DNA from 3 places in the Priestia sp. P1_B12_1 genome. Region 2 is predicted to be linked to each of the others. Evidence: riboswitches for the same ligand, from Rfam matches in the RefSeq annotation. Region 2 holds a riboswitch; each other region holds the start of a gene.
The links. A riboswitch is a leader RNA that binds a small molecule or an ion and turns the genes downstream of it on or off. The one in region 2 is predicted to bind cyclic di-AMP.
Positions count from the first base shown of each region.

Region 1: another riboswitch for cyclic di-AMP. It lies ahead of AC1D0Y_RS00670 (potassium channel family protein); the one in region 2 lies ahead of AC1D0Y_RS01345 (dicarboxylate/amino acid:cation symporter).
Region 3: another riboswitch for cyclic di-AMP. It lies ahead of kdpF (K(+)-transporting ATPase subunit F); the one in region 2 lies ahead of AC1D0Y_RS01345 (dicarboxylate/amino acid:cation symporter).

Region 1 covers NZ_JBFTZR010000001.1:109,529-120,437, forward strand. The annotation lists gene AC1D0Y_RS00635 (amino acid permease) at 1-468, opposite strand, end outside; gene rocF (arginase) at 701-1,600, opposite strand; gene ggt (gamma-glutamyltransferase) at 2,110-4,188, opposite strand; gene AC1D0Y_RS00650 (tetratricopeptide repeat protein) at 4,597-5,094, opposite strand; gene AC1D0Y_RS00655 (YjcZ family sporulation protein) at 5,269-5,355, shown strand; gene AC1D0Y_RS00660 (YjcZ family sporulation protein) at 5,545-5,625, opposite strand; gene AC1D0Y_RS00665 (TrkH family potassium uptake protein) at 5,952-7,271, opposite strand; gene AC1D0Y_RS00670 (potassium channel family protein) at 7,275-7,934, opposite strand; cyclic di-AMP (ydaO/yuaA leader) riboswitch at 8,059-8,203, opposite strand; gene AC1D0Y_RS00675 (carboxymuconolactone decarboxylase family protein) at 8,319-8,777, opposite strand; gene AC1D0Y_RS00680 (Lrp/AsnC family transcriptional regulator) at 8,898-9,353, shown strand; gene AC1D0Y_RS00685 (peptidyl-prolyl cis-trans isomerase) at 9,629-10,531, opposite strand; gene AC1D0Y_RS00690 (S1C family serine protease) at 10,528-10,909, opposite strand, start outside.
Region 2 covers NZ_JBFTZR010000001.1:240,189-251,097, reverse strand. The annotation lists gene AC1D0Y_RS01385 (SGNH/GDSL hydrolase family protein) at 1-474, shown strand, start outside; gene AC1D0Y_RS01380 (YpmS family protein) at 487-1,059, shown strand; gene AC1D0Y_RS01375 (DUF4397 domain-containing protein) at 1,091-1,846, opposite strand; gene AC1D0Y_RS01370 (hypothetical protein) at 2,061-2,222, shown strand; gene AC1D0Y_RS01365 (hypothetical protein) at 2,212-2,637, shown strand; gene AC1D0Y_RS01360 (YjcZ family sporulation protein) at 2,725-2,910, shown strand; gene AC1D0Y_RS01355 (ATP-binding protein) at 3,064-4,464, shown strand; gene AC1D0Y_RS01350 (NAD(P)/FAD-dependent oxidoreductase) at 4,682-6,151, shown strand; cyclic di-AMP (ydaO/yuaA leader) riboswitch at 6,761-6,915, shown strand; gene AC1D0Y_RS01345 (dicarboxylate/amino acid:cation symporter) at 7,096-8,331, shown strand; gene AC1D0Y_RS01340 (aspartate aminotransferase family protein) at 8,440-9,789, shown strand; gene AC1D0Y_RS01335 (CoA transferase subunit A) at 9,790-10,491, shown strand; gene AC1D0Y_RS01330 (3-oxoacid CoA-transferase subunit B) at 10,476-10,909, shown strand, end outside.
Region 3 covers NZ_JBFTZR010000006.1:102,249-113,157, reverse strand. The annotation lists gene lepB (signal peptidase I) at 1-155, opposite strand, end outside; gene AC1D0Y_RS19730 (CBS domain-containing protein) at 410-844, opposite strand; partial or broken gene kdpDN (KdpD-like non-kinase potassium sensor) at 880-2,022, opposite strand; gene kdpC (potassium-transporting ATPase subunit KdpC) at 2,076-2,642, opposite strand; gene kdpB (potassium-transporting ATPase subunit KdpB) at 2,656-4,731, opposite strand; gene kdpA (potassium-transporting ATPase subunit KdpA) at 4,753-6,414, opposite strand; gene kdpF (K(+)-transporting ATPase subunit F) at 6,439-6,519, opposite strand; cyclic di-AMP (ydaO/yuaA leader) riboswitch at 6,890-7,032, opposite strand; gene AC1D0Y_RS19700 (hypothetical protein) at 7,048-7,185, opposite strand; cyclic di-AMP (ydaO/yuaA leader) riboswitch at 7,258-7,400, opposite strand; gene AC1D0Y_RS19695 (undecaprenyldiphospho-muramoylpentapeptide beta-N-acetylglucosaminyltransferase) at 7,559-8,626, opposite strand; gene AC1D0Y_RS19690 (CHY zinc finger protein) at 8,804-9,139, shown strand; gene AC1D0Y_RS19685 (ArsR/SmtB family transcription factor) at 9,159-9,473, opposite strand; gene AC1D0Y_RS19680 (putative quinol monooxygenase) at 9,678-9,962, shown strand; gene nfsA (oxygen-insensitive NADPH nitroreductase) at 9,992-10,729, shown strand; gene AC1D0Y_RS19670 (hypothetical protein) at 10,823-10,909, shown strand, end outside.

The DNA of each region.
Region 1 (10,909 bases), 130 kb from region 2:
CCAAAATTCTGTTTCACCAAATGCTTTAGCTGAAAGTGCATTTAGTGAAAAAATTAACGCTCCAAAAATGGCGCACCATAACCAAACGGGCGAGTCTGGGAACCATCTTTGCATTAATTGTCCAGCAGCTAAGAACTCAAGCGCCACCGTTACTGCCCATCCTAGCCAGTACAGCCATCCAATCGCAAAACCGGTTGCAGGGCCGATAAATTTAGTGGAGTACGTTTGAAACGATCCTGCAACTGGCATAGCAACGGATAATTCTCCAAGACACAGCATCGTTAGATACATAATGATCCCTCCTACTAAGTAGGAAATCATTGCTCCCATCGGACCTGCTTCATTGATGGTATAACCTGAACCCAGAAAAAAACCGGTACCAATACATCCTCCTAGTGATATCATAAAAAGATGCCTTGTTTTCATCGTTCTTTTTAATTCTCCTGGCTGTCCCTGTGGAATATTCATCCCATTTCCTCCCTTTGCTGCACAAAAATGAAATCGCTTTCATTTTTTTAGGTTTATTTTGTTTTTATAGCCGCTTACTAGGTAGCTCTTCATGGCTCAAGTCCATTAATGCCGGATGTTTTTCAAATGGCGCCAGCCCCGTAGCGAGGATGGCAGCCGCTTAGCCCTGCATAAACGTTTATTGGATCATAAAAGATTTTCTTCTACACGATACCTATTAAGTAGCTCTTTCTTATAAAAGCTTATCGCCAAACAATGAACTCATTAACGCAACCGCTACTTCTGCAGTTTTGTTATGCTGATCTAAAATAGGGTTCACTTCTACAAATTCAGCAGATGTCACCATATCTGCTTCCGCTAGCATTTCCATTGCTAAATGACTTTCTCGGTAGCTGATGCCGCCTTTTACAGGTGTACCTACGCCTGGTGCATCATCCGGATCTAAGCCGTCTAAGTCCAGCGACAGGTGCACGCCGTCTGTACCGCTTAAATAATCAATCGTTTCTTTCATCACTTGCGTCATACCTAAACGATCAATTTCATGCATGGTATACACTTTAATTCCTTTTTCTTTAATTAACTCTTTTTCACCATCATCCAATGAGCGTGCACCGATAATAACTAGATTTTCAGGTTTAATTTTCGGGGTATACCCTCCAATATTTAAAAGTACAGGATGTCCAATACCAAGGCTCACCGCTAACGGCATGCCGTGAATATTGCCTGATGGAGATGTTTCAGCGGTGTTTAAATCACCGTGAGCATCATACCAAATAACGCCTAAATTTTCTGAACCTTTTGCGACTCCTGCAAGCGTTCCAATTGCAATGCTGTGGTCTCCGCCTAATATTAACGGAAAACGGTCTTGCTCTCTCACTTCTTCAACTCGTGCAGCAAGCTGTTCATTTCCGCTGGCTACAGCCGCTAAGTTTTTCAAATTCGTATTTTTATCTACGTCTGCCCGCTCTTTAATTTCTACTTTAATATCGCCTTCATCGTGTACGGTATAGCCAAGAGCTTCTAAGCGTGTATTCATGCCTGCATAGCGGATCGCGCTCGGCCCCATGTCTACACCCCTTCTTGTTTGTCCGTAATCCATTGGTACACCGATAATTGAAATGTCTTTTTTCATTTTCTATACCTCCGTTGCATTTTATTCTGTGTGAAGTAAACATAGGTGTTTATGTAACTATGTATTTTTTTCATTGATACAGCCCCTCATCTATTTCTTATGCAAAAATGATGCCAACTTTGTTTGTAGCATTCTATCAGTCTTTTTATCACGGGTTTTCTTACACATGCCAAAAAAACTGTCGATTTCTACAACTTTTTGGCAAACCACGCAAATTTTTTTGTCGTTTGGTTTAAAATCGCCAATTTTATTTGCTTTCATAAAAAAGAGATTGCGACATAACAAACTCCATTCAATTTAAAGATGAACAAATGGAATAAAGGAGCGAGTATGGATCGCTCGTTACACCGCTGTTGATTTACGTGCAACAGCTAGAAGTAACTACACACTGAAAACCTACGTTTGCCATACCAATAAAAAAATCCGAACAAGTTGGATTCTCCATCAAGAATCTCAATTCATCGTTCGGATTTTTCTTCACCTAAACTACTTTTGTCCCAGTCTCTTTTTTAATTTGTAATAACGTCTCCGTCTTCATCATCGCCGGTATCGTCTTCACCAGGATCTTTTTCTAATGAGACCACTTTCTTTTCTTCATCCCATTTCACTTTGTAGCCAAGGGATTTTGCTACTTTGATAACTGATAAATACGAGTGATGATTTGGTTTATACAGCTTTAAGTCACTCGAATCAATGACGCCTAAGCCTAACAGCAGGCGGTCGGACTGAACGTAAGGCTTTCCATCAATCAGCTTCACTTGCTTATCAGTAAATGGATAAACGGCACGGTTGACTTCAACCGTAAACTCTCCTTTTTTCTCTTCTTTAATTGGTTTTGGCTGTTTGGATACATATTTAATTGCGTCTACTCCTAATACCGTGCCTTGGCGCGTATTATCAGCGCCTCCGTACATTTTCCCTGTTTCATAGTCATAGATGACCGCTTGAACGTTTCCGATATGCTCAGGCTTTTCTTCAAACGCATGTCCTTTAGCCATCATTTCAAGAATTGTATCTTGGCTAAAGCCTGGTTCCCATCTTACGGTTGGATAGCCGCCTGAATAAATACGAGGTGTTAAAATCGCTTTTTGAATCGGCATCTTATGGTCAATAACATTCATAATTGTTTCTGCTACAGACGCAATGATGGTGGGGCCTCCCGGTGAACCAATTGCCATAAACGGCTTTCCGTCTTTTAACAGGATCGTTGGAGACATGCTGCTTCGAGGACGTTTTTTAGGCTCAACCTCGTTCACGCCTCCCGGAGTGGCATCGAAATCCGTCATTTCATTGTTGAGCATAAATCCGTAGTCAGGAACCATAATTCCTGAACCAAAAACTTGTTCAATGGTAGTCGTGTAAGAAACCATGTTTCCCCATTTGTCTACAACAGAGAAATGAGTCGTTTGGCCGATTGGATTTTCTTCCTTTACTGTTGCTTTATTTGGATTTTCTTTTCCTTCATATTTCCAAGGGTCTCCTTCTTTGACATTAGGCGTTGCTTTGTTTGGATTAATTAATTTACGACGTTCTTTAATATAATCTTCATCTAACAGTCCTTTTTTCGGCACTTCGTAAAAGTCTTCATCTGCCATATACGCCGCGCGGTCCGCGAAAGCTAAGTGCATCGCTTCCGTTAAATGCTGCAAATACTGAGGCGTATTGGAACCCATTTTTTCTACATCATAACCTTCCATTAGCTTTAAAATCTGCTGAACGGTTAATCCGCCGGAGCTAGGAGGAGCCGCACTAACCACATCGTAGCCTCGGTAAGTTGTTTTAACCGGCTCACGTTCTTTTACAACGTAATTTTTCAAATCATCCATGGTCATGCTTCCATCGCGTTTTTGAACTTCTTTAACAAGCGCTTTTCCAATTTCTCCTTTATAAAGAGCGTCTGATCCTTCTTTTTGAATAAGCTTTAATGTTTTAGCAAGATCCGGCTGAACAAGCTTATCTCCTTCTTTTAACGGCTTGCCATTCGGCACGAATACATTACCGGCCGTTTGGTATCTTTCAAGCTTGTCCACATTTTCATCAATGTACTGAGCCATCGACCAATTTACTTTGATTCCTTGTTCTGCTTGAGCAATAGCTGGTTTAATAACATCTGATAAGTCCATGGTTCCATAATCTTTAAGGGCTGTTTCTACTCCTTTTAGCGTACCAGGAACTCCAACTGCCTTTCCTGTTATGTGACGCTTACTGAAAGGGATGACTTTTCCTTTTGAATCTAAAAACAGCTTAGGCGTGACATCAGCTGGTGCCATTTCACGGCTGTCTAACATCGTAATTTTATCTTTCTTTTTTTCATAAATCATCATAAAGCCGCCGCCGCCGATACCTGACATCATCGGTTCCACAACGTTTAGAGATAATTGAATGGCAGCTGCCGCATCTACAGCGTTTCCGCCTTCAGCTAAAACTTTCCTTCCCGCTTCAGCAGCCAGTGGGTGAGATGCCGCTACAATTCCTTGTGTAGCACCTCGTTTCATTGAATGGTCGACACCCGGAACTTCAGCAGCAGCTGGTGTGACAACTAAACTTAAACTAAATAATGCAATAACCAACATCTTCATAACCTTCATCTGGGTCTCCTCCTTCAAATACATTATTTCACATCGTCTGAAACGATGGATTTCACAAAGAATAAATTGGTTTATTATGATATTTTTTACATATGTGTATAAATAAAAAGCAAAGTAAATCAGACCTTTGCTTTTTTAGTTAATTGCATGTTTACCTTTTTCTCTATTCATTTACAATTATCTATATTTTCCAACAATTTATCCATAGGCTGATAGTTTCTTACTATTTTTGGAATTATGTAGACTGAACGCTCTAATAATGTAGAAAATCTAGCAGTTAAGAAGTCGTTGGACTTACATGCATTTCTTAAAATTTTTATAAATATTCTTATTGTTATATAAAAAGCAATTCTTTATGAAAATCAGCATATGTTTCCTCAAAACCAAAAATAAAACAGGACTTTTGATTCACCGTCCTGTTTGCAGCATGTTTTCGACTTTTTTAATATCTCCGTGAGTAGGATTGATTTCTCGGGCATAGGCGATTTGTTCTTTCGCTTTTTCCATTTCTTTTAATTGAATATAGGTTTTGGCGAGTTCGAGCGGCAGCATAATCCCTTCAAAACCAAGATCTTGCGCCCGCTGCAAATAAGACAGCGATTTTTCGTAATTCCCTCCAAACATAAGCGGAGTTTCCCGGTATTTTATTCCTCGAACGAAGTGCGCCAAGCTTGAAGATGGATTTAATGTTAGTGCCTGATGAAGAGCTCGGTCCATTTCTAAATTTAATACCATTTTTTCAAAGATAATTGATTCTTCGATTTGCTTTGCTAAACAAACCGCTAAGTAACAGTACAAATCAGATGCTTGAGGTTTTTTCTTCATTTCTTGTTGAATTTCGCGTTTGACCTCTCTCCACTTTCCCTCTTCTAGCTGATTCATGACGTATTCTACATGTATTCCCACCACTTTGCCCTCCTTTTCCTCTTTATCATAAAGGATTTCTGCACAAATGAAAAAAGTAAGTGTTCTTCATTCTTCTCAAAAGATCGTTACCGTTAAAAAATAGGCAAATTTCTCAATCACTTAACCCAATTAGTACATAGGATATAGAGACTTTTACTAAAGGAGGTTACACATATGGGCGCAAAAGGCGGTTTTGGTTTTTCATTTATCGTTGTTTTATTTATTCTATTAGTAATCGTAGGGTGTTCTTGCTACTACTAATTTCTAGAGGGGATGAACATCATTCATCCTCTCCTATTTCAAAAAAAACCATGCTTTCGCATGGCTACATACCGATTAGATGAATGAGTAGAGGAACTCATTGTTCGGCAATATTGAAGAAATTTTTGGTTTTTACTTCCGCCTAGTATGCCCTTTTTGACGGGAGCTATGCGTAAATAAAGTTAACGTTTAAAAGCGAAAGCCAGACGCACCTACAATAACAAGTAAAACAAATAACACAACGATTAACGCAAAATTTTGTTTTCCCACGTACCATCCCTCACTTCCTATTATCTGCTTTTAGTGTATGCAACAGCTTGGCAAAATGTTTAGGACAGGGGTGCGGATTTTTCCAATGAGAAAAACCTTCAAATTTCGCCAAAAAAAGTGAATCATATTTTTATTTCTTTCGTTATATATAGTAAGAGATTTTCTACTATAAAAAAGGGGGACCTTTAATGCGCCGACATTCCAAATTGCCCATTGTTCTTGTCTTTGCCTTCTTTTTATTCATCGCAACTGTTTTGTGCGTAACCTCTTATATGTCTTGAACGTATAAATAATATAAAAAAATCGCCTTATCGAAGGCGATTTTTCTACCCTAGCATTATATCTTCATTTGGATAACGAACAGCTTCGCGCTTTTGCTTAGATAATGAAAACGCAAGCGTTAATGGCCCCACTTTTCCTAAAAACATGATAAAGATAATAATTACGCGTCCAAAGTACGAAAGTTCAGGAGTTGCTCCCATTGATAAACCTACTGTTCCAAACGCTGAAACAACTTCAAACATAATTTTTACAAACGGAAGGTTTTCCGAAATATTTAACAGGAAAATGGCCCCAAATACAAACATAATTGAAATCATCGTGATGGCTAGTGCCTTAAACACGTGAAGAGGAAGAAGTCGTCTCTTTAACAGCACAATATCTTCCCGGCTTCGTAAAAATGCCCATACAGAAAAAACAATCACCACAAACGTTGTTAGTTTAATACCGCCTCCTGTTGACGCACTTCCTGCACCAATAAACATTAATAAGACCATTAAAAAGACCGTTGCATCATGCAGGTGAGCTAAATCAATTGTATTAAATCCAGCGGTTCTTGTCGTTACCGCTTGAAAATAAGAAGCCCATACTTTGTCTCCTAATGATAAATTTCCGAGCGTATGCGAATTGCTGTACTCTAAGAAAAAAATAAAAAGCATGGCAATCACATTAATCGCAAACGTGCTGATAATCATAATTTTTGAATGCAACGTTAGTTTTTTATACGATTTTTTCACCCACATATCAGCAAGAACGGTAAACCCTAACCCGCCAATGATGAACAAAAAAGAAATCGTTATGTTAATAATAGGATCTCCAACATACTGTACTAAGTTATCAGACAGTAGTCCAAACCCTGCGTTATTAAAAGCTGAAATTGAATGAAACAAGCTAAAGAACAGCCCCTTAGACCATCCGAATTCCGGAACCCAGCGTATCGCTAAAAAGATAAGTGCAATAAACTCAATTAAAAATGAAAAGATAAACAGCCTTTTAACTAGCAGGACAACTCCGCCGACGCTTGTTTGATTTAATGCCTGCTGAACGAGCATACGCTCTTTAAATCCAATTTTTTTACCTAGCATCATAAAAATCAACACGGCAAATGACATAATGCCAAGACCGCCTATTTGAATTAACAGCATAATGATCGTTTGACCGATGACGGTAAAACGTGTACCTGTATCTACGACGGCTAAGCCGGTCACTGTCATAGCGGAAGTAGATGTAAAAAGGGCGTCTACCCATCGGATTGGCTCAGTAGTAGAAAAAGGCATCATCAATAGAAGAGCACCCATAATAATTCCTCCGCCAAAAATGGAGACAAGCAGCTGCGGAGGGGTGAGTTTAATGATTTGTTTTTTCATGAGTTAAACTCCTTCTTCTTCAAAACGGTTCAAATCGCGGTTATGTCCGATAACAATCAGCATATCTCCTTGTTCAATTATTTCATGCGCGGTAGGCGAAATCACCATTTCCCCGTCTTTTCGCTGAAAGCCGATAATGTTGCAGCCGTACTTGGCACGAATGTTTAAATCAAACAGCGTTTTATTATGAAGTTTCTTAGAGGCGACAATTTCGACAATACTATAATCCTTTGATAATTCAATGTAATCAATGATTTTTTCTGACACTACGTGATGAGCAATACGTTTAGCAATATCACGCTCAGGATGAATGACTTTGTCTGCTCCTATTTTCTCCAGCACTTTTTGATGATACATATTCACTGCTTTTACCCATACTTGCTTAACGCCCATATCTTTTAAAAGCATCGTTGCGAGAACGCTTGCTTCGATATCATCCCCAAACGAAATAAGAGCATGATCAACATTGCGGATACCTAGCCCCTTTAAGCTAGCTTCATCAATCGCGTTTGCTTGCACAACATATGTAGCTGAATTGCTAAATTTATTTACTACCTCCTGATTGCGGTCAATAGCGAGCACATCCACATCCAGATTAGCAAACTCTTCAACCAAACTGCCTCCAAAACGACCTAATCCCAATACAGCAAACTGTTTTTTCATAATGTATTTATTCCTTTCTTCAACTGCTGTGTGTTCTCTTAGCTTATACTTTTTCTAAAAAATTACATATTTTTCTTAAAAAAAGCGCAAAAAAACACAGGAAGGCTCCTGTGTTTTTTCACACTCTTCCCCCTCAAAACGCTTGCGAAGTTAGCTGTCGGGTTCGGGTTTTAAGAGTAACCCTACCTTTTTAAGGATTCACCCCAGAGCACAATATGTGCGTAAATAATGGGTCCTCCGCTCCGTAATGGATTAAGCGATTTTTATTCAAATATCTATGATCTATTTTTTAGAATAATCGATTCGATTCATGATACGTTTCACTTCACGAAAGCTATCTTACTCCTGTGAATTTTGTCTGTCAAGATATTTTTAGCAAAGACCTCACTTGCGCTGCAAGCTGCAAAAATCATATAAATCTAAACTGACAATCATTTTGTGAAATTGATCAAATAAATTAATAACAGCCAAAAGCTCTAACAGCTGTATATCACTGTAAAATTTCTTTAATTGATCCATATCAGCATCGGTCAACTCCCTTGGACGCACTCGGTATACATCAATAAATCGAAACAGCAGTCGATCTTTTTTTTCCAGCTCTTTTTCTCTTAACACTTTTTGATTAAGCGTCTCATCGCCTACATATGACATGCTCATACACGTCTCACAGCCGTTAACACCTGCTAGATAAAGCCTTATTTTTTCCTTAGTCTCTTTTTCTACTATATCGCTGTTCCAAAGCGTGTTGTAAAGCTCATCATACAGTCTTTTTACATGCGGAATTAAATTCAATGCTTTTTCAAAATTTGTTCCCTCTTCGTTTGCTAACAAAACTCTTGCCATTTTTCACTCACTCCTTTTTAATTATTATAGTAAGAAAAATGGGAATTTTAGATTACATATAAAACATCTTATCGACTATTACTAATCAAATGAAACGTTAATGAGAAAGAAGGTTTTCAATTGAAAATTGATGAAATTGATTTATCGATTTTGCAGGCGCTGCAGCAAAACAGCCGCCTTTCCTTACGAGAGCTAGGAAAACAAATTAATTTGTCTCCTCCTTCGGTGGCAGAGCGAGTAAGGCAGCTAGAGAGCTTTGGCGTTATAAAAGGGTATACGATTGATATTGATTATGAAAAGCTGCATTTGCCCGTGTCGTGTTTTATTGAAGTAACGATGAAAAACGGAGAGCACGAGCGTTTTAAACGATTTATTTCTCAGTATCCCTACGCTTTATTCTGTGAACGCATCGCCGGGCAAGCCTGCTTTATTACAAAGCTTCAGCTTCCTCACCTGCACATACTCGAACAATTTATTAACGAAATTACACCTTATGCCAAAACGATTTCACACATCGCCCTTTCTCACGTAGAGATGGCTCCTGCATTATTGAGTCATTTAAAAGATGAAAAGTGATTGAAACGTAACGAAAAAATCCGAACGATGAATCGTTCGGATCTTCTTTCCACTAAACTACTTTTGTCCCAAGCTCTTTTTATTCGTCCAACAGCATAAAAAATAACCCTCCAAAGCTGGAGGGTATAAATTTTCCGAATAATGAAAGTTTTACAACTTCATTTTAACAGGTGCCGACATTTCTGTCTACTTAAAAATGTAAAAGAGCTCTCTATTAATAGAAAGCTCTTTTACCTGCTTGTTTTTTGAAAACAATCAATCTATATAAAAGGGAACTACCTAAGGTTGAAAGTCACGTGAAACCTTGGCAGTTCATCCTGGATATACCGGTTGATATGATTCAAAACAAGTTCTTTCATCATTTCTTCTTTGACTTCTAATTCCGTTTTTTTATCTTTTTGTTTTAAAATGAGAATGTAATAGACTTTACCCATTTTAATGGGCTCACTACTCTCTCCGATGTGCTGTTTTTTTAACACATCTATAAAAGAAGGAGATAGACTTGAAAGCTTTAGATTATCAGCATTCTCTATTTTGCTCACTGTCTGGAATTCAGCATATTTTTTTTGAACGTCCTGAAGCGATGTTCCCTTTTGCAGTTCAGCCGCAGCGGCATCGGCATCATGTAAAGTGGAAAAAGCCAGCTGCGTAAAAGATACGCGCGTTAGATCGTTTTCAATACGTTTATAGTAAGCAGTTAGTTCATCAGACGTAATTTGTTTACGGAAATATTCTTCTAATTTAAACTGATTCGTTAGCTGGTTGGTTACATCACTGGAACGAATATTTAACACTTCATAACCTTGTTTTCTTGTATCCTCGTCATATGAGCGTTTAATTTGCTTCCACATATCCTCGACTTGTGTTTGTACTTCATCGCTTGTCTTTAGATGCGAAATTAAGATTTTTTGCATAACAAGCTGCCGCAATAACTCTTTGCGGTAGCTTGTATCATTTAACGGAGCGTCTGGATTCAAGAACCCTTCAACGGCTAAAAAACGGTTGAATTCAGCTCCTGTCACCTTGCCTCCCCCATATGCTGCCAGTTCTTTGGTAGAAGATAGCTGACTAATTTCTACAGAAGGAAACATCGTATTTGAATGCTTCCCTCCGCAGCCGGTTAAAAATCCGAACGCTGTTAATACTGCTAGCAGCAGCTTTAACGGTGTTGAACTCATCCATTGTTATCCTGCTGCTCTGAAAGCTTTAGAGAAATGGTTTGTTTTTTTCCATTTCGATACACGTCTAATTTCACTGTGTCTCCTACTTTACGTTTTGTGTATAGATATTGACGTAAATCACTGGATGTTTTGACTTCATTTCCATCGATGGCAACAATCACGTCTTTTGATTGTAAACCTGCATCAGAAGCAGAAGAGAATGGTTCAACCGTCGTTACGACAACTCCTTCAGACGTATCGCTTGTTAGGCCTAGCTGGTTTTGTTTTGTTGCAGCTGAAAGCTGACCTACATCTTGAAGACCTACCCCCATATATGGACGCGTTATTTTTCCGTTTTTCATCAGCTGTTCAATCGTCGGCTGCACTTCATCACTT
Region 2 (10,909 bases):
GTGATGAAAGTGGTAAGAGATTACTTTTACAATATCTCAATTAAGACGTTTGAATCACAGCAGTCAAAATATGAAAAACGTCTAAATGACGTGTTTTCACGTATACGTAAGCTGAACCCTAATGCTCATATTTATTTAATCGGTTTTTATAATCCATTCTTTAAATCGTTAAGTGATGTGAAAGAAATTAATGTTGTTATTAATGAATGGAATGCGGCAAGCGAGAAAATTGCTTCTCAATATGATAATGTAAGTTATGTAAAAATTGATGATATTTTTTATGATTCTGACGTAAATTTATTAGGGAAAGACGAGTTTCACCCTAATAAAAAAGGGTACAAACTAATGGCTGAACGCATTAGTAAATCAATGGAGGAAGAAGATCCTCTCGTTGGAGACCAGAAAAAGGAAACAGCAGAAGAAGTTACATCTGATGAAAAAGAGAAAAACACGAAAGAGAGTGGGAACGAGTAAGGAGATTGTTATATGAAGAAGTGGAAAACCCTATTTATCGCGTTATTAGGGATTAATGTTCTAGGGGCTATCCTTATTATTGCGTTTATTTTTCAACCGGTTGACAAGGCCAATCCAACTCCCTCTGAAAAAGTAGAAGGAGACGCAGAACTAACAATTTTGGCTAAAAAAGCCGACTTAAATGTACTGATTGATAAATATTTAAAAAAAGAATTTAAGAATCAGCCGCTTAACTACAAAATTACTCTTACTGATGTAGTAAGAGTAGACGGTACGATTCAAGTATTCGGCGATGATATTAATATTCGAATGACATTTGATCCAATCGTACAAAAAAATGGAGATATTGTGCTTGAACAGCAGTCGCTTTCTGTTGGAAAGCTGCAGCTTCCTGTCCGCACAGTTCTTCGATACGTAAATAATAACTTTGCGCTACCAGAATGGGTAACGATCGATCCAAAGAATGAATCAGTATACGTAGCGTTACAGCAGATGAAGTTAGAGAGTGATTTTGCTGTAAAAGTACAAAAGTTTGATTTAAAAAATGATGATATTCGCGTACGTTTAATTTCGCGCAGTGAATAAAAAAACCTTCCAATTTGGAAGGTTTTTTTCGTTAACGATCTTGGGAAATCAGTGCTTCTAATGCAGGACGGTTCTTAGCAAATCCGACGGCATATACCGTATATGTTCGATTCGGACGAAGGTTCAGTGCCGGGATTTCGAGTACTACATTTTTGGTTCCTGCTATGCGCACACTAAGTTGAACATGCATGGGGGACAAAGGCAAATATTTTGTGACTTCTTTAAACTGCACTCCAGAAAAAATGACGTCTCCGCCTCTAGCCGCAATATCCACAGCAGGAGCATCAGGAGAAAGATGAACAAATCGAAGCTTTGTTTCTCCACTTGGCACATCCGTATTGTCATAGATAAATAATAAATCAAGCTTGTTTAGCTCATCTACCGCCGCTACCGTGTAATTTTGGTTTCCTTCAAATGTAAATGATTCCGTTAAAACAGGTCTTCCCGTTTCTCCAGCGGGATAAATAGAAATTGTATATCTTCCAGGTTCTTGTAATTCAATATAATCTGTTTCTTGTTTATAAGTTAAATTGCGAATCACTCGTTTGTTGTTAATATAAATATCTACAGATGGAGAATCTGGAGAAGCGTGAAGTATACGAATTTGCGGCGGATTTACGCGCAGATTCGTATTTTCAGAAGAAGTTAAGATGGCCTGCTGGATATAGTACAAATGCTTTTGATAATAATGAATATGCTTAGATGGATCACTATACTTATAGTAGTTAGCTAGAAAATCGTATTTCATTGCTTTTTTAATATATTGATCAAAGGAATAATTAGCCATATGTTCAGCTCCCTTATTGTCGGAGTATAAAAACATTTCCATACGTAACCAAACATATGCTCAAACTCATAATTTATGCCGATCACTGATCACTCCCGAGACCTCCAAGAAGAAACAATGAGCCAAATGCCCTCTATGTGCATATACTGAATCAAATTATTGACTGAAGGCTTATTGTACGACCGAATTTAGTATAGGAAAAAGGAGTGAGAGCATGCGCGATTTTTATGCTCGGATGCTACGGTTAATTATGTTAAGTTTTTTACTGCTGCTACTTTTAATTCAATTTACAGAGCGCTCTACTTCATTTAATCACATTACCCCCGTGCTAAATAAAGTAACCGAGCGAATTGAGCTGATTACCTATGATCAATAAATGTATGTTTTCCGCGTTTCGATATGTACTTGTTCTTTATGCAATTTGCTTTACATTTGTATTTGTTAGTACAGTTCCAAGCCTATTTGGTTTCACCGTGACCGTTCAAGAAACGGATTATCACCACCTGCATCGCGGAGATATAGTTGTCTTTAGAGACGAATCATCTTCTTCAAAAAATGAACTTGTACTGGCCCATAATCAAGAGCTTGATGTACTGGTTACAGCTCAAAGAGATTCTTTGCCTGCTTCTTTTAAAGTGATTGGAAGCTACGCATACCATCTCCCCTATATAGGGGTCATTATTGAGTTTATGAAAAATTTTACTACGTTACTGGTGATGGGAAGTATTTTACTTTTGTTGTTTTCGTATACGCTGCAGCCTAAAAGGCGAATATGGCGTAAGAGAAAGTGAAAAATGGGCGAATGCACATACAGGACAATCAACTAACGCATATAAAGTACAGTGTACGAAATGAAAAAAACAAGAGGAGAGATTGCTATGTATAACTACGATTGTTACGACCCATGCCATCACGGAGGCTATCACCACCTGTATGATACTTGCCATTATCCAATTAGCTATCCAATTGGCGGTTATCATCATTGTGGAACGGGCCAGTCATTTGCATTAATTGTTGTGCTATTTATTTTATTAATCATCATTGGCTGTACTTGTTTTTGCTGATTAGGCCTCATTTGCTCGCATGTGCGAGCTTTTTATAACAGATGGAAAAGGACAAACTTACATATAAATTGTTTAAATAATAAAAAAATTTTGCCAAATCAACATTTACCATATTATACTATAGCTAGTAACTCAATAAGCGAAGGTGAATATATGGAAAAGGAAAAAGTATTTCAACAGCTATTTTCAATGTCATTTACACCAATGCTCGTAATGAATATGGATGGAGATATCCAAATTTTAAATGAAGCGTGCTGCCACCTTTTTAAAACGACGGAGGAACGACTTCTTTCCTGTAATGTATTTGAAGAGCCAAATCGCTTTTTTATTGAAAAGCATGAAGTGGAACCGTTAAGAAAGCAAGAGGAAGAAGTTGTTTTACTTAAGAAAAAAGTAGATCAGCAGTTTCCGATGCACATCCATATTCAGCGCACGGAAGGGGATATTCCGCTCTTAGTTGTTCAGTGGAAAGAGTTTTCCTCAAGTATTGAAAAGCAAGAGGAAGTCATTCGGAAAATGAAGCAATATAAGCAGTTTGTCCAGCAAAGCCAAGATGCATTTATTGTAACAAGAGAAGGCAGAATTCAATATTTGAATCCCGCTGGTGTTAAACTTCTTGGCGGCGAGAAAAAAGAAGAGTATATCGGGCGTCCTTGGCTTCATTTTATTCATCCCGAACATTTAGAAATCGTAAAAGAACGAATGGTTCAGCTAATGAACGGAATGTCGGTGAGGCCGCGTGTTGATGTGAAACTATTGACTAAAAAAGGAGTCGTCATTATTGAATCTTCGGCAACCAAAATTAAGTTTGAAGGACAGGATGCCATTCAGTATATTATTCGCGACGTAACGGATCGAAAAAAATATGATGAAATGGCAAGCAAATCTGAAAAGCTTACAATGGTGAGCAAGTTAGCGGCAGGAGTAGCACATGAAATTCGTAATCCAATGACGGCGATTAAAGGGTTTATTCAGCTGTTAAAAGCATCAAAACAGTATAATGAAGAATACAATGATATTATGCTTGAAGAATTGAATCGCGTCGAATCCATTATTCAAGAATTTTTAACGCTGGCCAAGCCTAAAATTGAAAATTCATACCACCCAAAAAGTCTCAATCAAATCATCCGTCACGTGACATTACTATTAGATACACACGCCAATTATAAAAACTGTCGTATTATTAATGAAATTAGTGATGAGATTACAATCTTTTGTGAAGAAAATGCGCTTAAACAAGTTTTTATTAATTTAATTCAAAATGCGCTTGAGTCAATGAGCAAAGGTACAGTTAAAGTCACCGTTGAGAAAAGAAATGAATACGGCATGGTCATTATCGAGGATGAAGGCTGTGGAATTGATGAGCAATCTTTAGCCCGGCTAGGTGAACCGTTTTATTCTACGAAACAAACAGGAACGGGGCTAGGGTTAATGATTAGCTACCGAATAATCGAACAGCATCAAGGGCATATTTCATTTGCGAGTAAAGTAGGAGTAGGAACAAAAGTAGAAATTGCTCTTCCGTATATTAAAGAACCAGTGAACATTTCATAGCGCTTGCTATTCGTTCACTGGTTTTTATTTGATTGAAATAAAAACGAATGTTTTTTTATTTTTTTATTTTAATGTTCGTGTATATTGTTGACTAAAGGGTTTGTTTTTGATATATTATCAAATGGCTAGAAAATAACCGAATGATAATAAAAAAAGAAAATTCGGTCAATAACTTTTATCTTTTACCCGAAGAAAAAAGATGATGGGAGAATGTACAATGAACTCAAATTATGATGTTATTGTGGTAGGGGCAGGACCCGCTGGGATTTTTACTTGCTATGAGTTAACGTTAAAATTACCGGAAGCAACTATTTTATTAATCGATAAAGGACACGATATCTATCGACGTAATTGTCCGATTCTTCAGAAAAAAATTGAAAAATGTCCGCCTGCGGTTGGCAAAAAAGAGTTTGCTGGCTGTTTGCCTGCTTGTTCTATCACAAATGGTTTCGGTGGAGCCGGCGCATATTCAGATGGAAAATTTAATATCACAAGTGAATTTGGAGGCTGGATGACGGATTATCTGTCTGAATCACAGGTGGTAGATTTAATTAAATACGTGGATGAAATTAATTTAAAACACGGAGCAACCGATACGATTACGGATCCGTTAACTGATAAAGTTCGTGAAATTGAAAAACGCGGATACGCAGCAGGATTAAAGCTATTGCGTGCCCAAGTGCGTCATTTAGGAACAGAGCAAAATTTAGAAATTTTAAAAAGCATTTATGAATATTTAAAAGAAAAAATTGATATGCAGTATAAAACGGAAGTAGCCGATTTAATAACAGAAAAAGAAGATGGTCAGCATATCGTGCGCGGTATTGAATTGAAAAATGGTGAAAGAATTACGGCTGATAAAGTGGTGGTTTCACCAGGTCGAGACGGCTCGAAGTGGATGAGCGACTTACTAAAAAAACGTCGTTTAAAAATGATTAACAATCAAGTGGACATCGGCGTTCGAGTAGAAACATCCAACGTTGTTATGGAAGAAATCAACAAGCACTTGTACGAAGGGAAATTCATTTACAATACGTCCGTAGGTACAAGAGTTAGAACGTTTTGCAGCAATCCTTCAGGACATGTGGTAGTAGAGAATCATTCAGGTATTATGTTAGCAAATGGACACGCATACAAAGATCCGAAGCTTGGAAGTCAAAATACGAACTTTGCGCTGCTTGTTTCTCATAAATTTTCGGATCCATTTGATCAGCCGAACGAATATGCGCACGAAGTATCAAGATTAGCTAATATGCTGTCAAACGGGGGCTTAGTTGTTCAAAAGTATGGAGATATTTTAAAGGGCCGTCGTTCAACAGCGACTCGAATTAAAGAGGGCTTTTTAGAACCAACGTTAAAAGAAGCTGTACCGGGTGACTTAGGCTTAGTGCTTCCTTACAATACGATGAAAAGCTTAATTGAAATGACAGAAGCACTGGATCATGTAACGCCTGGGTTAGCATCTGAACATACGCTGTTTTACGGTGTGGAAGCGAAATTTTACTCAGCCCGTCCGAAGTTAAATGATAAGTTTGAAACTGAAATTTCCGGTTTATACGTGGGAGGAGACGGAGCTGGTATTACGCGAGGACTCGCGCAGGCAAGTGCGTGCGGTGTGTGGGTAGCGCGTGACATTGTTGAAAAATTAAAGAATCGCAAAGCAAGTTCTGAACCTGTTACTGTATAAAAAAAGAGGCCGTCACGGCCTCTTTTTTTATATGTGTTAAATAACGAAAGCGAATAAGTAAAAAGTAAAGAACTTATACCCATACCCCTCCAACTCCGATAGTTTTATATGATAATTACTCGCTCCTTTTTTAAAAGGTATTACGGCATCCATATTTCTATCGTGAGCAGAATTAAATAGAATAAGGCGAATTGACAATGTCCATTTATTTCTATCAACAAATTCAGTGAAATTTTAGAGAATTTATATCAAGCAATACAAGGATAAAATCAACAGTTGGAAAGAGTTATTTTTTGTTGAGTAAAATATTTATGAAAGCAGTAAAGTACGCGGATATTAGAATAATTATGCAAATTTATGAATGTAATTTAATGAAAAGAAAGTTCACTTTACAAACTATTTTTTGAATTAATTTTTTATCCATTAGATTTTAAGTCTTGTTAAATAACTGTTTGTGGTTTATTGAAATATGATGTAAATATTTTGAAATATAACAATGCTCAACTTTTTATGATAAAATCCTGCATTATTTTTGAATAAAAACTTGACAGAAACATATAAAATGAATTTTAATTAAAGTAAGAATTATTATCATGCAAAAATATTAAAGAAAATTATTTGCTTAATCTCTTTTGTTTTATAAGAGAACGGGGGACCCATATTTGTGCGTAGTGTACTTGGGGTGAATCTTGAATAAATCAAGTAGGGTAACTCACGTACCCGAATCCGACAGCTAACTCCGTAAGCATTCAGTGAGGGAATAACAGGTCTATGAAACCATGATATTCTCATGGTTTTTTGTATAGATAAAAATATTCCTAAACTATTAATCTGAAAATTTTTAATATATTGTATATTTTGAGTGTTATCGCTCTCAATGCATGGTAAAATAAGTATGGTAGTTAGAATCATTCTAATATAATTTATTTGCGGGAGGTAAATCTATGAAGCTATCGACAAAGATTATTATCGCGCTGATTGCTGGTGCTGTTGTGGGAGTGTTGATCAATGCTTTTGCTCCAAGTGCTTTTGCTCCGCTGGACAAGTACTTGTTTACACCGCTTGGCCAAATTTTCTTAAGCTTAATTAAAATGCTTGTTGTACCAATTGTGTTTTTCTCTATCACGTTAGGTGTAGCAGGTTTAGGAGATCCTAAAAAACTAGGAAGAATCGGGGCTAAAACAGTTTCCTACTTCCTAGTTACAACAACCGTTGCTATTATTATTGGTTTAATTTTAGCGTATGCAATTAAACCGGGTACGTTTGGATCTTTTGATACAAAAAACGCTTCTTTTGAAGCCGAAAAAGCACCGCCGGTTGGAGAGACATTCTTAAATATGATTCCAGTCAACCCAATCCAAGCGATGGCTGAAGGGAATATGCTTCAACTTATCGTTTTCTCTATCTTTATCGGTTTTGGTATTACGATGCTTGGAAATAAAACAAAAGGGCTTTACAATTTACTTGAGCAAGGCAATGAATTGATGATGTATCTTGTAAATCTAGTGATGAAGTTTGCTCCTTACGGAACATTTGGACTTCTTGCAACCGCGGTTGGAAGTCAAGGCTGGGAGGCAATTAAAGCGATGGGGCTGTACATGATTGTAGTCGTGCTCGCACTGTTTATCCATTCGATTGTAACATATGGAGGATCAGTCGCTCTTATGGCGAGACGTAACCCTATTGAATTTTTTAAAGGTTTTGCTCCTGCGATGACAGTTGGATTCAGTACATCAAGCAGTAATGCAACGCTTCCGATTTCAATGAATGTGGCTCAAAAAAACCTTCGTGTCCCGGAGTCCATCAGCAGTTTTGTTCAGCCGTTAGGTGCTACCATTAACATGGACGGGACGGCAATTATGCAAGGTGTAGCGACTATTTTTATTGCACAAGTATACGGTGTTGACCTGTCGCTGGGTGCTCTTGTGACGGTTGTATTGACAGCGGTGCTTGCTAGTATTGGTACAGCAGGTGTGCCGGGAGTTGGTCTCATTATGCTAGCAATGGTATTGAGTTCGGTTGGCTTGCCTGTAGCAGGTATCGGATTGATTATTGGAATTGATCGCTTGCTTGACATGCTTCGTACATCTGTAAATATTACGGGAGACGCTGCGTGTGCCGTTATTGTGGCTGAGTCAGAAGCAAAGCGTATCGATAAATCTGTAACGCAATCAGCTTAATAAGCGTAAAAGCTCTAGCTATATGCTAGGGCTTTTTTTATTGGCAAGAAACTCTTCGTTTCAGCATACAGTTTAATAAGAGTGTATGTTTGAAAGGAGAGTGCGGAAATGAATAAAACTCATGTAATAAAGCCGCTGCTCGACGACGACTACCCAGTTATTTCATATGGAAAAGGAATTTATTTGTACGACCAAGATGGAAAAAGGTACATAGATGCTTCGTCGGGGGCAGTTACAGCAAGTATCGGACACGGCGTAAAAGAAATTATTGATGCGATGACCGATCAGGCACAGAAAGTTGCGTTTGTATATCGGTCGCAGTTTACAAGTGATCCAACAGAAGCCTTAGCTAAGAAACTATGTGAATTAAGCAGCAATCATTTCCAGTGGAGCTTTTTTGTTAACAGCGGGACAGAAGCGACTGAAACGGCTATGAAAACGGCAATTCAGCATTTTCAAGAGCAAGGAAAGCCAACCAAAACAAAGGTTTTGTCACGCTGGATGAGCTATCACGGTATTACAATAGGAGCTCTGTCTATGTCAGGGCACGTTGGAAGACGAAAACGCTTTTCGTCTTTGCTTGAAGATTATCCTTCGGTTTCGCCTCCTTATTGCTATCGATGTCCGTTTCATCAAACCTATCCATCCTGTAATCTTGCTTGTGCACACGAATTGGAAACAGTTATCAAACGAACCGGCCCTGAACATATTGCTGCTTTTATTACCGAGCCCATTGTAGGAGCAGCCGGAGCAGCCCTTACACCTCCTCCTGGCTATTATGAAGTGATAAGAGAAATTTGTGATAAATATGATGTGTTATGGATTGCGGATGAAGTCATGACGGGAGTTGGGCGTACAGGCGTGATGTTTGCATATGAGCACTGGGGAGTTAAACCAGACATTATGACGCTTGGAAAAGGAGTGGGAGCAGGATATACACCAATAGCCGTTACGTTAGCTAGCAGCAAAACGATTGAACCTATTATGAACGGATCCAAATTAATTATGAGCGGACATACGCTAAGCGCTAATCCGCTGTCATCCGCTGTAGGGATAGCTGTTTTAAGCTATATTGAAAAGCATGATCTTGTTCAAGAAGCAGCGCTGAAAGGAGACTATTTAGTAGGGAAATTGAAGAAACTTCAGCTTCTTTACCCTATCATTGGGGACATACGTGGTAAAGGCTTATTAGTTGGTCTTGAGCTTGTGCAAAATCCAAAAACGAAGGAGCCTTTTTCATCCTCTGAAAATATGACAACGCGCGTAATAAGTAAAGCCCAAAAAAATGGTCTTCTCCTTTATCCTTCGCAAGCAGGAACAGACGGAGTCGAAGGAGACGGTATTATTATTGCGCCACCATTTACGATTACTCATCGTCAACTTGATGAAGCGGTCGATCTGCTTTCGAAAACATTGCATGAAGTGCAAAATGAAAAACAGGGAAATGAGGTGGAATGAGTGACAAAGGTCGAAAACTCATTTCAAAAGATTACAACTGTGGAACAAGCGATTGAATACGTGGATCATGCTGCTACGCTGATGATAGGAGGGTTTGGAGGAGTAGGCAGCCCGCCTTCTCTCATTGACGGTCTTATTGAAAGCGGAAAATCAAATTTTACATTGATATGTAATGATTCAGGCTTTCCTCATATTGGTGCGGGAAAATTGGTAAGCCAAGGAAGAATTCAAAAGCTGATCGCTTCTCATATTGGATCGAACCCAGTGGCTGGAACGCTGATGACAGAAGAAAAGCTGAAAGTTGAGTTTTCTCCTCAAGGAACGCTTGCTGAACGGATTCGAGCGGGAGGAGTTGGACTCGGAGGAGTACTGATTGATGTAGGAATTGAAAATGACATTATTCAATTTGGAAAAGAAAAAGTGGAAGTAGACGGCAAGACATTTTTAGTTGAAAAACCACTCACAGCCGATGTAGCTTTTGTATATGCAAAAAAAGCAGATCCATTCGGCAACTTGCTTTATGATAAAAGCGCTCGAAACACTAATCCATTAATGGCTATGGCAGGTCGTATCACTATTGCTGAAGTGGATGAAATCGTTCCTCTTGGGGACATTGACCCAGAGAACGTGATAACGTCAGGTGTATTTGTGGATTATATTGTCCCTTCAAAAGGAGTGAATTGGAAATGGGTTTGGGAATAGATATTCGTCATCGTATTGCAAAACGTGCTGCGGCTGAAATCAAAAACGGCATGATTGTTAATTTAGGGATTGGCATTCCTTCTCTTATTCCTAATTATGTACCAAGCGCTGTTCATGTGATGTTTCATGCTGAAAACGGAATTTTAGGGTTAGGATCTTCGCCTCCTTTGGGTGAAGAAGATGAGAATGTCTGCAATGCAGCAGGCTATCCAACAACTACCGTTCACGGGGCTTCATACTGTGATAGTGCTACAGCCTTCGCGATGATTCGAAAAGGATACGTCGATATGACCATTCTTGGCGCGTTAGAAGTGAGTGAAAAAGGGGATTTAGCTAATTGGATTGTGCCAGGTAAGCGAGTTCCTGGGATGGGAGGAGCGATGGAATTAGCTCAAAAAGCGAAAAAAGTCATTGTGCT
Region 3 (10,909 bases), on a different contig from region 2:
CGCTCTCCGTTATGCAGCGTTGGGTTCATTGAAGCGCCTTCTACAATATACGGAGAAAATAAAAATGCGCGAATCATAAATACTAGAGCGATAGCGAAGATAATAGTTTTGAATATGCTGCGTAATTGATCGCTTTTTGTTTTTTCCGTAGTCAATATACTTTGTCTCCTTTGTACAGCTCACTTTTCTTATGTAAAAAAGCAAGAAACCTCTTACTTTAACACTTATTCTAACTTAACCATAGAAAGAACTGAAATCAAATGTTTTATGTTATGTAAAAAAAGAACCTCTAACAAATGTTAGAGGCTTACATTACGCAAGTTTCGTCTTTACATCTCTTATTATAACATTAATTATATAAAAAGAGACTACCTTTTATGTAAAAATTATGTTTTTTACGCAAACTTAACTAAATCTTCACATTTAAAGACGTTTCTCCATGTATAAAAAGTTGAGAGATACAATACTCTATAATCTCTCTTCGCCGCACGAGTCCAATAAAAATATTTTGGTCATCTACAACTGGTACAAAATTTTGTTCAGACGCACGTGACAAAATACTTTCCATTTCATCATTAATGGTGATAGGTTCATAATCACGATGCCTTGGGACCTCTTCAATTCGCAGGTGTTCTAGCTCATGAAGTTCTATATGTTCTAGGCTTTTTAGCTTCCATAGCAAGTCTCCTTCTGCCAAAGTCCCTACATATTCTCCTTTTTGGTTAATGAGCGGTACAGAAGAGTAGCGATGATATTCCATTTTCTCCAATGCTTGACGGACAGTTGACCGTGTCGACAGGGTAACGACTTCTTTTTTCGGGAGTAAAAAAAACGCAATATTCACTCATATTCTCCTTTTAGTATACATCCATTTTATTGTTATTGCTTTGCTGAATCTGAAACAATATGAATGTCGATGTTATAAGTCTGTCTCATAATCGTATTCACAATAGACCCTTTTCGAATCTCTTCCCACCTTGTCCTGGCTCATTGCCCTAGTAAGATTTGAGTAACGCGATACTGCTTGGCTACGTTCACAATCACTGCAGCTGGTTTTTGGTTTTTAGCTTCTTCAACAATTAGCGATGCGTGAAAGCGATCAGCAAATTCCCGCCACTCTTTAATTTGTGCTTTTTGCCTTTCAGTTTGCTCCCCTGTAAAAACATGAAGCAGCAGCAAATCTGCTTTCAATCGGTTTGCCATTCTCCAGCCTCTTCGAATCAATTTTTCAGCTGTTCCACTATATTGAATGCATACTAAAATGCGTTCGCAAATACCTGTTACGCCAATTTCATGGGCATGAATGAGCTTACCGTCCACTTCATCCGCTACTTCTCGGAGCGTTAATTCACGAAGGGCATGGAGATTTGCGAGCTTAAAAAAAGACTGCAGGCTTTGTTCAATTTTATGAACTTCGTATATTTTGCCTTCACGAAGACGCTTTTGCAGCTGTTCCGGCGTAACATCGACAAGCTGAATTTCATCTGCTTGCTGAATAAATAAATCTGGCACTGTTTCACGAACTTTTACCTGGGTAATGGCATATACGAGATCATGTACGCTTTCCATATGCTGAATATTCATTGCTGACATGACTGAAATGCCTTGGTTGAGCAGGTAAGAAACATCTTCAAAACGTTTTTTATGACGGCTTGTCGGAACATTTGTATGAGCAAGTTCATCGATAATTACAACTTTTGGGCGCCTTCTTACAATCGCCAGCAAATCAAGCTCTTTCAATTCTTTTCCTTTATAAAAAACGGTTTCTCTTTCGATTACTTCTAGATTTCCGATCATCTCTTTAGTCTCGTGCCTGCCGTGTGCTTCTATATATCCAACTACGACATCTATGCCTTCTTTGACTAAATCGTGCGCATCTTGAAGCATTTTATACGTCTTTCCTACTCCCGGCGCGGCACCGATGTAAAGTTTAAGCTTTCCTCGCTTCTGATCATGAAGTTCACGCAATAGTTCTTCCGGAGTTTTTCTTCGAAAGTATGGATGAGCTTCTTTTTCTTTCATTGTTTGTACTCCTTTAGCACACTCGCTTCAATACATGAAGCGAGTGCATGTAATTAGCGCTCTCGTTGAACAGCTAAATTTAGCTCTACTACATTTACTCGTTTTTCACCAAAAGCTCCTTGCTGAGTGTGTTCTTTGATCAGCTCTTTTAGCATGTTGGTTTTAATGTGCGCCGCTTTTGCCACTCGTTCTACTTGTGCATATGCAGCTTGTGGCGTAATGTCAGGATCGAGTCCAGAAGCCGAATTTGTGACGGCATCAACTGGAATTCCTTCTTTTGGCACCTCGTTTTCTTTTTTCCACGCCGCTACGGATTTCTCGATACGATTCGTAAGATCTTTATTTGAAGGTGCTAAATTCAACGACCCAGATCCTGCCCCGTTATAATCGATACTAGAGACTCTGCCATGGAAAAATTCATTGCTTGTAAACTGCTGTCCAATGAGCTTAGAACCGATAACTTGGTGGTTGTTTGAATAGATTAAGCTGCCGTTTGCTTTACTTGGAATAGCTGTTTGAGCAATACCTGTCATCACAACAGGATAAATAAGACCACAAAGAATTATCATCATAATTGTTAAGCGAACAATAATGCTTCCCGTTCGTTCTGTTTGTATCATCGTTTCTTCTCCTCTACATTACAAATGAAAGTAGTAAGTCAATTGCTTTAATCCCAATGAATGGAACCAACACCCCGCCTAACCCGTAAATGAACAAATTTTTTCGCAATAGGGCGTTAGAACTCATCGGCTTATACGCAATTCCCTTCATGGCTAAGGGAATTAACAGCGGGATAATGACCGCATTAAAAATAAGCGCTGACAATACGGCAGATAGAGGTGAATTCAGCTTCATTACGTTAAGAGCCTCCATTTGCGGAATCGCCAAGGTAAACATCGCTGGAATAATGGCAAAATATTTCGCAATATCGTTTGCGATACTGAATGTAGTTAAGGCACCCCTTGTCATTAATAGCTGTTTTCCAATCGAAACGACTTCAATGATTTTTGTGGGATCGGAATCCAAGTCCACCATATTTGCTGCTTCTTTAGCAGCTGAGGTTCCGCTGTTCATTGCTAAGCCAACATCAGCTTGAGCAAGTGCAGGGGCATCGTTTGTCCCGTCACCTGTCATGGCAACTAGCTTTCCCTGCTGCTGTTCGTATTTAATCACTTGAATCTTGTCTTCTGGCTTGCATTCCGCAATAAATTCATCTACTCCCGCTTCTTTTGCAATGGTTGCTGCGGTTAGCGGATTATCTCCTGTACACATGACTGTTTTAATGCCCATTTTACGAAGTTCCTCAAAGCGTTCTTTCATTCCTGGTTTTACCGTGTCTTTTAAATAAATCAAGCCGTAAATTTTATCATCAGCGGCGACGGCAAGCGGCGTGCCACCAGCTCCTGCAATTTCGTTTGCTTTTTGCTGCAAATCAGAGGGAACCATCCCGCCATTTGACTCTACCCATGCCGTGACGGCGTCCACTGCCCCTTTTCGTACAGATACATTCTGTAAGTCAATGCCGCTCATTCGCGTTTCAGCTTTGAATTCAACAAACGTCCCTTCGGTTTTTTTAAGATCTTCTACCCCCATGCGGTTTTGAATAAAATCAACAACTGAGCGTCCTTCTGGTGTTTCGTCATAAAGAGAAGAAACAAACGCCCATTTGTAAAGTTCACGTTCGTCTGTGCCTTCTACAGTCGTTAATTGATGAGCCATTCGGTTTCCAAACGTAATGGTGCCGGTTTTATCTAAAATGATTGTGTTAATGTCACCAGCTGCTTCTACTGCTTTTCCTGACATAGCGATCACGTTAAACTGCGTAACTCGGTCCATCCCAGCAATTCCAATGGCCGATAATAATCCTCCAATTGTCGTAGGAATGAGGCAAACGAGCAGTGAAATTAAAATAGCCGTGTCCAGTTGAAAATGTAAGTAGTTTGTAAATACAGGAAGCGTCACAACAACTAGTAAGAAAATAATCGTCAAACTTGTTAAAACCGTATTTAGCGCAATTTCATTTGGCGTTTTTTGACGCTCTGCTCCTTCAACAAGCGAAATCATTTTATCTAAAAATGATTCACCTTGCTCACACGTAATTTTAACTGTAATTTCATCGCTGACAACTCTTGTACCTCCAGTTACAGAGTTAAAGTCCCCGCCTGCTTCTTTCAAAACAGGTGCCGATTCACCGGTAATGGCCGATTCATCAACAGATGCCAGTCCTTTAATGATTTCTCCATCTCCAGGAATCATTTCGCCTTGTGAAACGACGACGATATCTCCTTTTTTTAGGTGCGATGCCGAAACTTGTATCATTTGCCCGTTTTGAAGTTTATTAGCTGTAATATCACCTTTCGATTGCTTTAATGAGTTTGCCTGTGCTTTTCCTCGACCTTCTGCTAATGCCTCTGCAAAATTAGCAAAAACAATTGTGAAAAATAACACGAGAGATACGGCAATATTAAAGCCTGCGCTTACTGTACTTTCTCCGAAAAGATCTGGAACAACAGCTAAAAAAAGCGTAATAACAAACCCGATTTCTACTACGAACATGATAGGGTTTTTTATCATCGTTCTTGGACTTAGCTTGATAAAAGCCTGCTTTACTGATTGAATAAAAATCGATGAAGTTTGTTTATCTACAGCACCTTGAATGTGACTGTTACGATCCAATTCAAGATTATTCGTAAAATTCCGTTTATTCATTATAATCCTCCGCTTTCTTGATTACAGTGTCAAATACTCAGCAACCGGCCCAAGTACAAGCACTGGGAAAAACGTAAGTGCCCCTACAATAACGGTAGTTCCAATTAAAATGCCGCTAAATAAAGACGTATCCGTTTTAAATGTCCCAGGTGTTTCAGGAACAAGCTGCTTAGATGCTAGTGAGCTCGATACCGCCAGCATCGTAATTAGTCCGAAGTAGCGTCCAATATACATAACAATTCCCGTAGAAATGTTCCAAAACGGAGTTGCGTCACCGAGTCCTTCAAAACCAGAGCCATTGTTTGCTGCTGATGATGTAAATTCATACAGTGCCTGGCTTAACCCGTGAAAGCCTGGGTTTGATATACCTTCTATTCCTAAATGAGTAGTTAGCGCTACGGCTGTTCCTCCTAAAATTAGCAGCGGCTGCAGAATAAGCGTCACGGCGATGAGCTTCATTTCTTTTCCTTCAATTTTTTTACCTACGTATTCTGGTGTTCTTCCAACCATTAAACCTGATAAAAATACGGCGATGATGACGTACATCATGACATTCATAAATCCTGCTCCGACACCGCCAAATACGGTATTTAACATCATATTTCCAAGCGTTAACAACCCGGTAAGAGGTGTAAGGGTATCGTGCATGGTGTTGACCGCACCTGTTTCACTTGCTGTCGTCACGATGGCGTAAAGCGTCGACATACCGACACCAAAACGAACTTCTTTGCCTTCCATATAACCGCTCGCTTCATTTAGATGAAAAGCATCAAGTCTTGGATTGCCGCCCCACTCTGTTACAAACGCTGTGCTTAAAATAACGATAAACAGCATACTCATCGCTACAAACAAGATGCGGCCTTGCTTACGCTGTCCGATCATTTTTCCGTACGTAAAAGGAAGTGCTGTTGGCAATAAAAGCATAAGGACAATTTGTAATACATTGCTCAACGCGTTAGGATTTTCAAATGGATGGGCTGAATTAACACCAAAAAATCCCCCTCCGTTGTTGCCTAGCTCTTTAATTGAAAGAAAAGAAGCAACTGGTCCCCTTGCTATTTGCTGTGTTGCCCCTTCTAATGTATGGGCAGTCACCGTTCCGCTTAACGTTTGAGGGACACCTGAAATCATAAATAAAATGCCGGTTATAAAAGCGATAGGAAGTAAAACACGCGTAATTGATTTCACAAAATCAACAAAAAAGTTTCCTATTTCCTTCCCTGCCAACCCGCGAATAAACGCGATTGCTACTGCAAGTGCCGTTGCTGGTGCAGCAAACATCATAAATACAACGGCTGCCATCTGCGAGAAATAGGACAAACCTGATTCACCGCTGTAATGCTGCAAGTTCGTATTTGTCATAAAACTAATGGCCGTGTTAAAAGCAAGGGCCGGATCCATTCCTTTGATGTGGCTTGGGTTAAGCGGCAGTACTCCTTGAAACCGGAAGATAAGATACACCACAAAAATCATAAACGTATTCGCTAAAACGAGAGCAATTGCATATTGCTTCCACGTCTGATTATGCCCTTTAATTCCTGCCGCTTTAAACATCACCGATTCTATCTTTCCTACCAAGCTAGTGTTTTTATCGTTTGAAAACACATTCGCTATATAAATACCTACGGGCTTTGCAATAAGCGCTACAAAAACAAGCAGCAGCGCAACTGATAGTAGAAAAATCCCCACGTTTAATTCCTCCGCTTATTAAAATTGTTCTGGATTTAACAGTACATATACTAAATAAATTAAAACGAGAACTGAAATACCTAGCAAAATGAACGACACGTTCACTTCTCCTCTCTTTCGTCTACTACACGAGACGACCAGCAAATAATTCCGTACATAGCAGCTGTTAATATGACAAGCGTTCCCAGCATGATTATATCCAAGTTGCTCCCTCCTAACTGTTTCTTACCACCAATGATTAAGCGTAGTGACTGTTACCGTGCGTAAAGCATCACGCCCAAGTGAGCTAGCAGCGAAAGGTTATCTTTGATTATTCCTAACGTATTGTTGATCTCGTTTTAAAAGCCCTACTATATCCTCTTTACGGTGCAGACATAAGCTGCTCTCCTATTTTTCCATAAAAAAACCGCAGAAGAGAGTCCTCTTCCGCGGTTTAATGCACGACAAATAAGCCGTGATCGACACGAATTTTTTCACTCCCAAAACGCTTACGGAGTTAGCTGTCGGATTCGGGTTATGGAAGTAACCCTACTCAGTTAAGAGATTCACCCCTAGTACATACGTACAAAATATTGGGTCCCCCGCTCATAATTGATTAAGCGTATATTTGTTATTTAATTTTTAGACTTAATTATGGTTTTTACTGCTGCGTTTAATACTTTGATTAGCTAACATAGACAAATAGCGGTTTGCTAGATCAAAAGATTGCTGATCACATATTGCACGATATTCAATCATTTGAATCATTTGCTTAGATAAATGCATGTTAACGCTCCTTTCGCCTATATTTTGAAAGGAACGCGCTATCCGCTTTTATAGAAAACGGCCACGATTACACCATCCTCTCTCTTAACGCTTACGAAGTTAGCTGACGGGTTCGGGTCAAGAAAGTAACCCTACTCAATTATGAGATTCACCCCTAGTAATTGGGTCCTCCGCTCTTTCCCTCTCTTTCAGGAAAGACTCAGCGTTTCACTGTGGAACGTTTCATGAGAGTAATCTTACTCCTGTTAAAATTTACTGTCAACAACATTTTTTGAAATTTTAAAAGCTTTATTTTTTGCTGTTTATTCATTATTTTAAAATAATAAACCCAAAGAAAAAAAGCGTTCTTATCGAGGAGATAAGAACGCTTTTTTTAGCTCATTTTCTCAATTTCATTTACAAGAATTGAAATGGCATCCGTTTTTGTTGCTTCACGCATTGTACGCTTCATCGTACTTGCCTGCTGCTGAAGCTCATTTACTTCACGCAAAAACACTTCTTTTGTTAACTGTTCTTCTTCCACAACCATACAGTAGCCTTTTTTCTTAAAGGACTGTGCATTTAAAATTTGATCTCCTCGGCTTTGTGCTTTTGACAAAGGAATAATCATCATGGGTTTATGAAGGGCTAAAAACTCAAAGATAGCATTTGATCCGCCGCGTGTAATCACATAATCAGTCGCCGCTAGAACATCTGGAAGCTGTTCATTTACATATTCTAACTGACGGTAGCCCGACTCTTTTTCAAGGCTTGTATCAACATTGCCTTTTCCGCACAGGTGTACAATTTGAAATTTCTTTTGCAGTTCAGGCAAGGACTCTCGAACAATCTCATTGATGCGACGTGCTCCTAAACTTCCGCCCATAATGGTTAAAATTGGGCGCTTATCATAAAAGCGAAGCCAGCTTTCCCCGTTCGCTGCGCTTCCGCTAAATAATTCTTTTCGAATAGGTGAACCAACAACCTGCACTTTTTCTTTTGGAAAATAGTTTGCCGCTTCATCAAAAGAAGTGAAAATTTTAGTGGCAAATTTCTGCGCAATTTTATTTGCCAGTCCCGGTGTTAAATCACTTTCATGAATGAACACGGGAATGTTTAGCGATTTAGCAGCCATTACAACAGGGACTGTGACAAAACCGCCTTTTGAAAACACAAGAGAAGGCTTTAACTTTTTCAGCACGCGACGTGCATCGCCAACTCCTTTTGCTACCCGAAATACATCTTTTACATTTTCCATATCTACGTATCGACGCAGCTTCCCGCTTGAAATCGCATGATATGGAACGTTTAATTTTGTAATTAATTCTTTCTCAATACCATTGTGAGAACCGACATAATGGATATCCCATTTTTCACTGTCTAATTCTTTCATAATGGCAATGTTTGGTGTTACGTGTCCAGCTGTTCCGCCTCCGGTAAAAACGATAACTTGCTTACTCATTTTTTCTTCCTCTCTTTACTTCACTTAATGGATCTGTTTTGACATCAATTTTTATCTGATCTTTTTAGCATGCAATCTGACATGTAAAACGATGGTTTTATTATAGCATTTTTCTTTTTACATATGTATGATAAGGCGTATAAAAGCATGCTATACTTTTCATAGGGAGTGATGATAATGAACAAATCTGCACCTATAGTAAAAGGTGATACGGTGGATTCCGAAACGCGCTGCATGCACTACCGTACGGATAAAGATATTATTGCAATAAAATTTTATTGCTGTAATACATATTATCCATGCTATCAATGTCATAACGGACATGCTGATCATGATATTAAAAGGTGGCCAAAAGCTATGTTTAATGAAAAAGCTATTCTTTGCGGAGTATGTAAACATGAGCTATCCATTCATGAATATTTAACCTGTAACTCGACTTGCCCTCACTGTCGTTCTTCTTTTAATCCCGGATGCAGCCTGCATGGACACATTTATTTTGAACAAAAAAGCTGAACAAAACATTGTTCAGCTTTTAAAATAACTGCTCATCTATATTTATAATGGAAGGAAGCAGACCTGGGAACAATTCCTCAAGTTCTTCTAAACGCAAGGAATAATAGTGCTGCGTACCTTCTATACGTAGTTTGATAATTCCAGCTTCGCGAAGTACTTTAATATGATGTGATAGCGTTGATTTTGATACATTTAATTTTTGATAATACGAACAGGTCTGCTCCTTTCTTGTCGCTAAACACTGTACAATTCGCAGCCGGTTAGGATCACTCAACGCGTGTAAAATAGGCGTTAATTTAATTTCAGATTTCGGTGGTTGATAAGGTTTTCTCATGCTTAAAATATAACACAGCTTCTTTTGTGTATCAATGTTCGATAACTTTCGAACTAAATTCCTTGCACTGTTATTTAATCGGTGTTATAGTTTCATTGTTCGATGATATTCGAACTTATCTTCATTTTAATCATAAATTGAATGAAAGATTAAAAACAAAACAAATAATATAAAGCACCATCATTATTAAAGGAGGAATCACCCATGATTCATTTACAAGCTTCAATGAAAGTTAACCCAGCAAAAAGAGAAGAATTTTTAGAAAACGTACAAGAACTAATTAAGCATTCTTTACAAGAAGAAGGAAACAGCAACTATCAACTATTTGAAGATGCTTTTACACCTAACACATTTATGATGATTGAAGAGTGGAAAAGCGAAGAAGCAATTCAAGCACACAATAAATCAGCTCACTTCCAAAGTTTTGTAGCATTTGCTCAAACTGGCGTACTTGTAGCACCTTTAGATGTAAAAACATTACAAGGTTAATCATAACTTCTTTGAAAGGATGACGCATCATGAATGAAGCAATTCGTACAATTCAAGATCATCGTTCTATCCGTCAGTATACAGACGAAGCAGTAAGTGACGAGCATTTAGATACGATTATTCAATCTGCTCAGTCAGCCGCTTCTTCTATTAATGGACAGCAAGTGACTATTATTAGCGTCCAAGATAAAGAAAAGAAGAAAAAACTTTCAGAGCTTGCCGGCAACCAAGCGTGGATCGACCAAGCTCCTCTATTTTTAATCTTTTGTGCAGATTTTAATCGTGCTAAGATTGCAGCTGAACTTAACGATGCCCCTCTTGGCGTAACCGATGGACTTGAATCAATCTTAGTCGGAGCAACTGATGCTGGAATTTCTTTAGAAGCCGCAACAGTTGCAGCAGAATCACTCGGTTTAGGTACAGTCCCAATCGGAGGAATTCGCAGAAAGCCGCTAGAAGTCATTGAACTGCTCGATTTACCGGAATACGTATTCCCAGTAAGCGGTCTTGTGGTTGGACATTCGGCAGATCATTCTGCGAAAAAACCTCGATTGCCACAAGCTGCTGTGCACCATCGTGAAAGCTATAATCACGACTTAAAGCCCTTGATTCAAGACTATGATGCTGAAATGGCAGAGTATATGAAAAAGAGAACAAACGGTGCTGATGACCGCAACTGGTCACAAACTGTATCAGCTATTTATAAAACCATTTATTACCCAGAAGTTCGAGCTATGCTTGAAAAACAAGGATTTAAATTCGAATAACCAAAAGCTGCGATGAACATCGCAGCTTTTTTTATCTACTTTAACAGCATGCTGAATAGACTAAAAGTAATACTCAATAAATGAGGTGTTGATATGGAGTTTATTTTAATTTGTAATTTTCTTTTAAGCGCAACCGCAGCGTTTTTATTGGTGCCGGCTTTTACAAAAAAGCACACTCTT